Regions from separate parts of the Pseudomonas sp. S2_F03 genome, predicted to be linked through region 3. Evidence: predicted binding sites of a transcription regulator. Region 3 holds the regulator's gene; each other region holds the start of a gene.
The links. Region 3 encodes FliA, which starts transcription of late flagellar genes. Its sites were predicted from a motif close to CTAAAGTTTNNNNNNNNNNNGCCGNTAA; they were not measured.
Positions count from the first base shown of each region.

Region 1: the regulator FliA is predicted to act here: its motif matches at 2,019-2,046, upstream of AB4N76_RS23540 (methyl-accepting chemotaxis protein).
Region 2: the regulator FliA is predicted to act here: its motif matches at 1,256-1,283, upstream of AB4N76_RS29735 (methyl-accepting chemotaxis protein).

Region 1 is NZ_CP162759.1:5,038,920-5,042,195, forward strand. Features, by position in the region: gene AB4N76_RS23535 (alpha/beta fold hydrolase) at 1-218, shown strand, start outside; gene AB4N76_RS23540 (methyl-accepting chemotaxis protein) at 423-1,988, opposite strand; gene AB4N76_RS23545 (CPBP family intramembrane glutamic endopeptidase) at 2,092-2,883, opposite strand; gene acnA (aconitate hydratase AcnA) at 3,027-3,276, opposite strand, start outside.
Region 2 is NZ_CP162759.1:6,337,382-6,340,657, forward strand. Features, by position in the region: gene AB4N76_RS29725 (aldo/keto reductase) at 1-376, shown strand, start outside; partial or broken gene AB4N76_RS29730 (hypothetical protein) at 422-956, opposite strand; gene AB4N76_RS29735 (methyl-accepting chemotaxis protein) at 1,350-3,276, shown strand, end outside.
Region 3 is NZ_CP162759.1:4,745,261-4,748,536, forward strand. Features, by position in the region: gene flhF (flagellar biosynthesis protein FlhF) at 1-305, shown strand, start outside; gene fleN (flagellar synthesis regulator FleN) at 422-1,252, shown strand; gene fliA (RNA polymerase sigma factor FliA) at 1,249-1,989, shown strand; gene AB4N76_RS22170 (chemotaxis response regulator CheY) at 2,157-2,528, shown strand; gene AB4N76_RS22175 (protein phosphatase CheZ) at 2,551-3,276, shown strand, end outside.

The sequences.
Region 1 (3,276 bases), 290 kb from region 3:
ATCTGGCCGGGTTGAAGACGCGGACGTTGATTGTGCAGGGCGAGCGGGATGCGCTGGGCAATCGGGAGGCGGTCGAGGGTTACGCGCTATCGCCGAACATCGAGGTGATGTGGCTGGCGGCGGGGGATCATGACTTGAAGCCGTTGAAGGCGTCCGGGTTTACGCATGAGCAGCATTTGGCGGCTGCGGCGGGGAAGGTTGTCGCGTTTCTTCAGTGAGATTGTCGCCAGCCGTTATGGCCTCATCGCGGGCAAGCCCGCTCCCACAGTTTTTCACTGCGTGGCATACATCGCATCCCCGACACAGAACCTGTGGGAGCGGGCTTGCCCGCGATGAGGCCAGTCCTGGATGCACACCTTTCAGAGCGGCCACAAAAAACCCGGAAGCTTTCGCTGTCCGGGTTTTTGGTCTCACCAGTGCAATCAGCGGTTAAACCGCTCCACCAACGAATACTGGGTATTCGCGGTCTTCGTCAGTTCTTCACTCAGCAATGCCGAGTTCTGCGCTTGCTCGGACGTCTGGTCCGCCAATTGCGAGATGTTGCTGATGTTGCGGCTGATTTCTTCGGCCACCGCGCTTTGCTCTTCGGTCGCTGCCGCGATCTGGGTGGTCATGTCGGTGATGTTGGCCACCGCTTCGCTGATGCCCACCAGCGCCTGGTCCGCTTCCAGCACCCGTGCCACGCCTTCTTCAGCCTGACGATGCCCGGCTTCCATGGTCTGCACGGCCGTGCTGGCAGTTTGTTGCAGCTTGGCGATCAGGCTATGGATCTGCCCGGTGGATTCGCTGGTGCGTTGCGCCAGTTGGCGGACTTCGTCAGCCACCACCGCAAAACCACGCCCCATTTCACCGGCGCGGGCCGCTTCAATGGCCGCGTTCAAAGCCAGCAGGTTGGTCTGGTCGGCGATGCCTTTGATCACGTCGACCACGCCGCCGATTTCGTCGCTGTCCTTGGCCAATTGGGTCACGGTCAGGCCGGTTTCGCCGACTACCACCGACAGGCGCTGAATGGCTTCGCGGGTTTCCCCGGCGATGTCGCGGCCGCGACCGGTCAGGCGATTGGCTTCCTGCGTGGCGTCGGCGGTGCGTTGTACATGGCTGGCGACTTCCTGAGTGGTGGCCGCCATCTGGTTGACGGCGGTGGCCACTTGCTCGGTTTCCACGCGCTGGCGTTCCAGGCCGCTGGAGCTGTTGTGCGCCAGGGCGTCGGACTGTTTCGCCTGATCGGTCAGGTGCTCGGCGGTGTCCTGCAGACGGGTCAGGCAGGTTCTCAGGCGAGCTTCCTGGCTGAGGATCGACATTTCCAGTCGCGCTTGAGCGCCACGGCTGTCGGTGTACATCTGCGCGATCAGCGGGTCGGACGTGGTCTGTTCGGCCAGGCGCAGCAGGCGCTTGAGGCCGCGCTGTTGCCAGCTCAACCCCATCAGGCCCAGCGGCACCGACAGGCCGGCGGCCAGGGCAAAACCCCATTGCGACGTCAACGTGGCCCCGATCATGAAGCTTAGCTGGCTGACCAGAATGAACGGCAGCCAGTCCTGAAGCACCGGCAGCCATTTATCAGTGGAGGGGATGGCCGACTTGCCTTGGTTGATGCGTTGGTAGAGTGCTTCGGCACGCTGGATCTGTTCGGCAGTGGGCTTGATCCGCACCGACTCGTAACCGATCACCTGTTTGCCTTCGAAAATCGGTGTCACGTAGGCGTTAACCCAATAGTGATCACCGCTTTTGCAGCGATTCTTGACGATGCCCATCCATGGCAAGCCTTGTTTGAGTGTGTCCCACATGTGCGCGAATACCGCGGCCGGAACGTCGGGGTGACGGACCAGGTTGTGCGGTGCGCGGACCAGTTCCTCACGAGAAAACCCGCTGATCTCCACGAACGCGTCGTTGCAGTAGGTGATCACGCCCTTGGCATCGGTGGTGGAAATCAACCGTTGCTGGGCCGGGAAGGTCCGTTCGCGTTGTGTAATGGGCTGGTTGTTACGCATGGCTTTCTCAATCTGCAAGGCTTTGAAAGGTTGTCGGCGGTGGCAGGCATTAGTTGAAATTATTTTTTAATAATCAGCAGTGCGTCGCAAAACGAGAATTGCCTCAGCCCGCGAGCATGGGATAAGTGAAGAACGCGAAGTGCAGCAGGTTCAGGCCGAAATGGGTGGCGATGGCTGCACCCAGGCCGCCGAAGCGATAGGCCAGGCCGTACCCGACACCGGCGAGACTGGCCAGCAGCCCCCATTGCCAGCCCGCCCCCAGATGCACGAGGCCAAACAGCAATGAGGTCATTAACAAGGCGAGGTTTTCGCCATGGGGCAGGTGCTGGAAGCGACGACTCAGGCCACCCTGCAGATACCCGCGAAACAGGGCTTCCTCCACGAGGGTGACCAGCAGCAGATTATTCAGCAGCCACAGCCAGGCGTGATCCGGCCACTTCGGCGCCCAACTGATCATGCCCAACAGCAACGCGCCACCCAAGGCCAGCGCGGCACTGAGCGTCAGGGCGAGGGCAGTGGCGTAGATTCCAAGTCGTAAAGAATGCCGGCCGACAATCCACGGACAAGCCAATAGCAGCCAGAAGCCGATCAGGGGTTTGTCCTGATTCAAATACATTGAAAAAGGCACGGCATCGTCGGTGAGGCGTTGAGGGGCAATGCCGCGACCGTTATAGAAACCGGGAAGCCAGTGCAATGCCAGCGCCAGGGCCAGGATCACGAACAGACCGTGACCGAGGTAGTGCGCGATGAGGAGTTTTTGTTGGCGGACGGCAACACCGGCCACTAGCAGCAACGCCACCGAAACAACGGCCATCCAGCCAAGTTGGCCGTAGGTCAAAGCGAGGGTGTAGCCGAGGGAGAGCAGGGCCAGGTAGCTCCATGGCAGGGCGAGCATATGAAGTCCTTGTGTACAAATTTTGCGGAACGCCTCGGGCCTCAGTGGTTTTGTGCCGAGCCTACAAAAGCGGGGGGATTATAGGGGCGCGCGCGACACAAACAAAAACACCGCCCGAAGGCGGTGTCTGTGTCAGCAAGCGCTTAAGAGGCAATCAGTTGCCGCAACACGTAATGCAAGATCCCCCCGGACTTGAAGTACTCGACTTCATTGAGTGTGTCGATCCGGCACAGCACTTCGATCTTTTCCTTGCTGCCATCTTCGCGGGTGATGACCAGTGTCAGGTTCATCCGCGGCGTCAGCTCTACGCCAGTCAATCCGAGGATATCCAGCGTCTCTTTACCACTCAGTTTCAGGATCTTGCGGTTCTGATCGAGTTTGAACTGCAACGGC
Region 2 (3,276 bases), 1.6 Mb from region 3:
ATTGGGGCGCGGCTTTCTGACGGGTGCGTTAAAAAGCCCGGATGACTTCGCGGCAGACGACTACCGGCGTTTCAGTCCGCGTTTCCAAGGCGAAAACTTTGCGAAGAATCTGTTGCTGGTGCAGCAGGTACAGACATTGGCGGCAGACAAAGGCGTGACAGCCGGTCAGTTGGCGTTGGCCTGGGTACTGGCGCAAGGTGACTACCTGATTCCGATTCCAGGGACCAAGCAGCGTAAATACCTTGAAGAAAACGTCGCCGCCCTGGAGGTAAAACTCAGCCGCGACGAGTTGCAAGCGCTGGAAGGAATCTTTCCGGCAAATGCGACGGCAGGCTTGCGCTACCCGGAGGAAGTCATGAAGTTGCTTGACCGCTGACAACATTGCCGGCCCGTTCGTTGTCCGGAACGGGCCGGCAACCGATCATGCCTTGGCGTTGACGCCCTTGTCCGTAGGGACCGTGGTTCCGTTGCCTTTGCCATAAGTGTGCAAGTTCTGCAGCACGTAAATAGCCGTCTTGTATTCCGGGATCAGGCCAACGGCGTACTTGTCACCTTTGATGCTGTTGTTCTGGATGGTGTCCAGTTGGGTGGCAAAGTATTCCAGCGCATTAAACTTCGCATCCGGGTCGTTCTGTACCCCGAACCGGTCAAACTTGTCACCGGCGTTCATCAATGTCATCGAGGTGATATCAGAAATAAGCCCTCTGCCTCGTAAGAAGGCGGCGAGATTGCCCAGTTGTTTCGACGAAACATTGGCCGGGTCGAAGCCTTTAACGTTTCTATGCAGTTTTTGTTCATCCATTTTCGCCGTATTCAGCGCGTTGGGATTGGTGCCCACCAATGCCAGCATCTGCTTGACCCTGGCGTTTTGCGTCTACAGGCTTGCCGTTGCTACCTGTGTTCTGAATCAGCAGACCGGCCTTGGCCGTCCAGCCCCCGGTATAGCCGATAGTCATGACTGAACTCCCGACTGCGTCACCATAAACAACTCCTTGTCCGACCGAGTTTAAAGTCGGCGAGTATCGGCGTGGCAACTGGCCACACCAACAACTTATTCCATATTTTTACAATTTCCGTACATTTCAGATACAAACGATCAAGTGTTTAGTTTTATTGCTCTAAACACACTGTCCATAAAGCGTATGAACAACTGAACAGGCTCTTTGTACGTCTTGGTTAGTTCGTTTATTTCAGACTCGATACGCTCAGTGCCTGACGCCTCGCTATCACACCTCCCAACCTTGGACGGTCGTACCTAAAGCTATCCCTGCGCAGGCCGATAGCCCGACGAAGCACCGCCGCTTAATCCAAGCCCAATAATAAAAGTGCTGCACACAAGGACCGGTCCCATGCCCCCATTCCGTACGATTCAGGGTCGCTACACACTATTTCTGGTGCTGTTTATCCTGCTGCTGTTTGGCCTGACGGTGGCCGGCATCAGCCAGTTGGTTGCGCCTAAACTGCGCCATACCGAGGAACAGGTCGCCCTCAATCGCATCGCCGAAGTCGCCCAGCAAATTCAGGGTGAACTGAACAAGGTTCAGGCCCAGCAGCGCAGCATTACCCAAACCATTCCTTTGCTCGACAGCGCCGCCATTGACACGGTGTTGCCAGGCCTGGTGGATCAGTACGGTGAATTGAAAGTGTTCGGTGGCGGGATCTGGCCATTGCCCGGCCAGCGCGAAGCCGGACGAAACAAGTTCAGCACTTTCTGGCACCGCGACGCCTCGGGCAAGCTGGCGGCCAATGCCTTCTGGAACAGCGACGCCGCGCCGAACTATTACGACCAGGCCTGGTACAAGGGCGGCATGCAAACACCGCGAGGCCAATGCGCCTGGGCGGCAGCCTACAAAGATGACGCCAGCGCCGAGCCACGCACCAACTGCGCCATGGCCATTCAGAAAAATGGCGTGGCGTACGGTGTTTCGACCATCGACGTGACGCTGGGCTTCTTCAACGACCTGATCGCACGCAAGGAGAAAGACCTCGGCGCTGAAATGCTGATCGTCGAAGCCGATGGCAAGATCATCAGCAACAGTTCGCGCATCAGCGGCCCGATTGTCCTGAAAAACATCAGTGAACTGGCAGGCAACTCGCCGTTCGCCAACCTAGTGAAAGCCGGCCTGCAAAACCGCGACCCGTCGCAGCGCGTCGAATTTGATAACAACGGTGAAGACAGCACCTTCTTCATGCGCCCGATCGAAGGCTCGCCGTGGTTTCTCGCCACGGCCTTGCCGACCAAACTGATCACCGCCCAGCGCGATGACGTCCTGAGCACATTGAGCCTGTTGCAAATTCCGATGGTGATCCTGCTGGCAATGCTGCAGATCTACGCGATCCGCCAACTGGTCCAGCGCTTGAAAATCCTCAAGGGCAATATCGATGCGCTGTCGACCGGCGACGCTGACCTGACCAAGCGCATCATCATTCGCGCCGAAGACGAACTGGGCGCCATCGGTCATTCGGTCAACGCGTTTCTTGTCTACTTGCAGAACATGATCGGTGAAGTGACCCAGGCCACCGGCGCAATGGCTTCCAGCCTCGACAATCTGCAACGTACCTCGGCGCATACCAGTCAGATTCTGGTGCGTCATGCCTCGGAAACCGATCAGACCGTCACCGCCATCACCGAAATGAGTTCGACCGCTGAAAGCGTCGCGCAAAACGCTGCCGAGACGGCCGCTTTCACCAAGCGCGCCAACGAAAACGCCGACCGTTCGCGGGTAGTGGTCGGCGAAGCGTCCAGCAGCGTGATTGCATTGATCGAAGAGGTGGCGAGCGCCACCCACAAGGTTGAAAGCATGCAGCAGGACGCCCAACGCATCACCGAGATTCTCGGGGTCATTGGTGCCATCGCCGGGCAAACCAACCTGCTGGCGCTCAACGCGGCCATCGAAGCCGCGCGGGCCGGTGAACAAGGACGGGGCTTTGCGGTGGTTGCCGATGAAGTCCGCGCCCTCGCCGGCCGCACCCAGGACAGCACCTCGCAGATCAATGAAATGCTGACGCGCCTGACCCAAGGTGTCAGCTCATCGGTCAGTGCGATGGAAAACACCCAGGCCAGTTGCCAGTCCGCCGCCGATGCGACAGCACGGGTCAACTCCGGCCTGGATGAAATGGCCGGTTCCGTCAGCCACATCAACAGCCTGAGCACCCAGATCGCCACCGCCGCCTCGCAACAAAGTGCGGTCACCGAAGAGATCAACCGCAGCATGGTGCAGATCCGCCACATGGTGGAAGAACTGGTGAAGAGTGGTCAGGCCAGCGAGCTCAATA
Region 3 (3,276 bases):
GCCAGAAACAGGTTCTAACAGCCGCTTATCACAGTTACAAGCGCTGCGGGCTCGCTGGCTGCATCCTGACTAAACTGGATGAAACGGCAAGTCTGGGCGAGGTGTTAAGCCTGGCGATCAGTCATGAGTTACCGGTGGCCTACCTGACTGACGGTCCGCGGATTCCGGATGATTTGCATCTGCCGCGTCGTCATCAACTGGTCAGCCGTGCCGTCAGCGTACAAATGCAGGAAGAACCCAGCGAAGAAGCCATGGCTGACATGTTCGCTGATATTTACCACAGCCCGACCAAGCAGGTTGGCTAAGGTAGTAATGAACAGTTTTTGTACCTACATCGATGGTCTGCCATGCATTGTTCCAATTGCGAACGCGCAGCCAGTAATGTGGCCTCCGTCTATGCAAGACAAGGTAAAGAAATAACATGGGCAGCATGCATCCCGTACAGGTGATCGCGGTGACCGGCGGCAAGGGTGGCGTCGGCAAGACTAACGTGTCAGTGAATTTGTCGCTGGCCCTGGCTGAGCTCGGCCGTCGCGTCATGCTGTTGGACGCTGACCTGGGCCTGGCGAACGTTGACGTCCTGCTGGGACTGACACCCAAACGTACCCTGGCCGACGTGATCGAAGGCCGCTGCGAGCTGCGCGACGTTCTGTTGCAAGGGCCGGGCGGTATTCGAATCGTTCCGGCGGCGTCCGGTACACAGAGCATGGTTCACCTGAGCCCGGCGCAACACGCCGGCCTGATCCAGGCGTTCAGTGATATTGGCGACAACCTCGACGTACTGGTCATCGACACCGCTGCAGGTATTGGTGACTCGGTAGTCAGTTTTGTTCGAGCGGCCCAGGAAGTATTGCTGGTGGTCTGCGATGAGCCCACCTCGATCACTGACGCCTACGCGCTGATCAAATTGCTCAACCGCGATTACGGCATGAACCGCTTCCGTGTCCTGGCCAACATGGCCCAGAGCCCGCAAGAAGGTCGCAACCTGTTCGCCAAGTTGACCAAAGTCACCGATCGCTTCCTCGACGTCGCCCTGCAATACGTCGGCGCGGTGCCTTACGACGAAAGTGTGCGCAAGGCCGTGCAGAAACAGCGCGCCGTGTACGAAGCCTTCCCGCGTTCCAAGTGTGCCCTGGCGTTCAAGGCCATCGCTCAGAAGGTCGATACCTGGCCGTTGCCTGCCAACCCGCGTGGGCACCTGGAGTTTTTCGTCGAGCGCCTCGTGCAACAGACCGCAGGACCCGTCCTATGACAGCCAGTGGCTACAACCTCTACAAGAAGTCGGCGCGTGACGCGCAGTACGAGCTGATCGAGCGTTACGCGCCACTGGTCAAACGCATTGCTTACCACTTGCTGGCGCGTCTGCCAGCCAGTGTGCAGGTTGAAGATTTGATTCAGGCCGGGATGATCGGCCTGCTGGAAGTATCGACCAAATACGACGCCAGCAAAGGCGCGAGTTTCGAGACGTACGCGGGCATACGAATCCGCGGCGCAATGCTCGATGAAGTGCGCAAGGGGGACTGGGCGCCACGTTCGGTCCACCGAAATACCCGCATGGTCAGTGACGCAATTCGCTCTATTGAAGCTAAAACCGGCCGTGACGCTAAAGATCACGAGGTTGCGGCCGAACTCCAATTGAGTCTCGACGATTATTACGGGATTTTGAACGACACCCTGGGCAGCCGCCTATTCAGTTTCGACGATCTGTTGCAAGACGGCGAACACGAAGGGCTGCACGAGGATGGCGCGAGTGCTCATCTCGAACCGTCACGCGATCTGGAAGATGAACGCTTCCAGGCGGCGCTGGCGGACGCGATTGCCAATTTGCCGGAGCGCGAGCGACTGGTGTTGGCGCTGTACTACGACGAAGAGTTGAATCTCAAGGAAATCGGTGAGGTCCTGGGGGTCAGCGAATCGCGGGTCAGCCAGTTACACAGCCAGTGCGCGGCCCGCTTGCGGGGGCGTTTGGGGGAGTGGCGAGCGCGCTGAAGGCAGTGTGGGGACACTGCGAACGTGGCTGGTGCGGTTTTGAACGGCACCGGTTGCGATCTGTTGTGCTCCAGACAGTCATCGAATGCATTGCCGGATTGATTGAAATGGCGCGTCCAGGTGCTGGGCGCGTTTAAGACTGCTTGGAGGTCGAATTGGACAAGAACATGAAAATCCTCATCGTTGATGACTTCTCAACGATGCGGCGGATCATAAAAAACCTGTTGCGTGACCTTGGGTTCACCAACACGGTCGAGGCCGACGATGGCACTACTGCCATTCCGGTTCTCAACAGCGGGAGCATCGACTTTCTGGTAACGGACTGGAACATGCCTGGCATGACCGGTATCGACTTGCTGCGTCACGTGCGCGCCGATGAAAAGCTCAAGCACCTGCCGGTGCTGATGGTGACCGCTGAAGCCAAGCGCGAGCAGATCATTGAAGCAGCCCAGGCCGGTGTAAACGGCTACGTGGTCAAACCCTTCACGGCCCAGGCGTTGAAAGAAAAAATCGAGAAGATTTTCGAACGCATCGGTTGATCCACTGCGCCACGGGGGAGCTATGGAGCATAAAGAATCTTCACTGGGCGATTTTGAATCGACCCTGAAAAAACACGCCGTCGAACTGGTCGCCAGCCTTGAAAAAGGCAGGTTCGGCGAAGCTGTGCAACTGATCCATGAGCTCAATCAGACCCGTGACCGCGGCCTGTATCAGGAAGTGGGCAAGCTCACTCGCGAGCTGCACAGCGCGATCGTCAACTTCCAGATTGACCCGAACATGCCGCAAGCCGAGGAAGTGTCACAGATCACGGACGCCACCGAGCGCCTGGGGTATGTGGTCAAGCTCACCGAGGCCGCGGCCAACCGCACCATGGACCTGGTGGAAAGCGCCACGCCGCTGGTCAACAACCTGAGCGAAGAAGCCCAGGCGTTGAGCACCGACTGGAGCCGGTTCATGCGTCGTGAAGTCGGGGCTGAAGAGTTTCGTGAACTGGCCCGTCGGGTCGACGGTTTTCTGACTCGCAGTATCGAAGACAACCGCATGGTGTCGAGCAACCTCAACGACATCCTGCTGGCTCAGGATTACCAGGACCTCACCGGTCAGGTCATCAAGCGTGTGACCCAATTGGTCACCGAAGTTGAAAGCAATTTGCTCAAGCTCGTACTCATGGCCAGCCAGGTAGACCGCTTTGCGGGTATCGAACATGACCGTGAATCGATGCTGGCTGAAAAAGATCCGCAAAAACATCTCTCTCAGGGTGAAGGTCCGCAGATTCATGCCGATAAA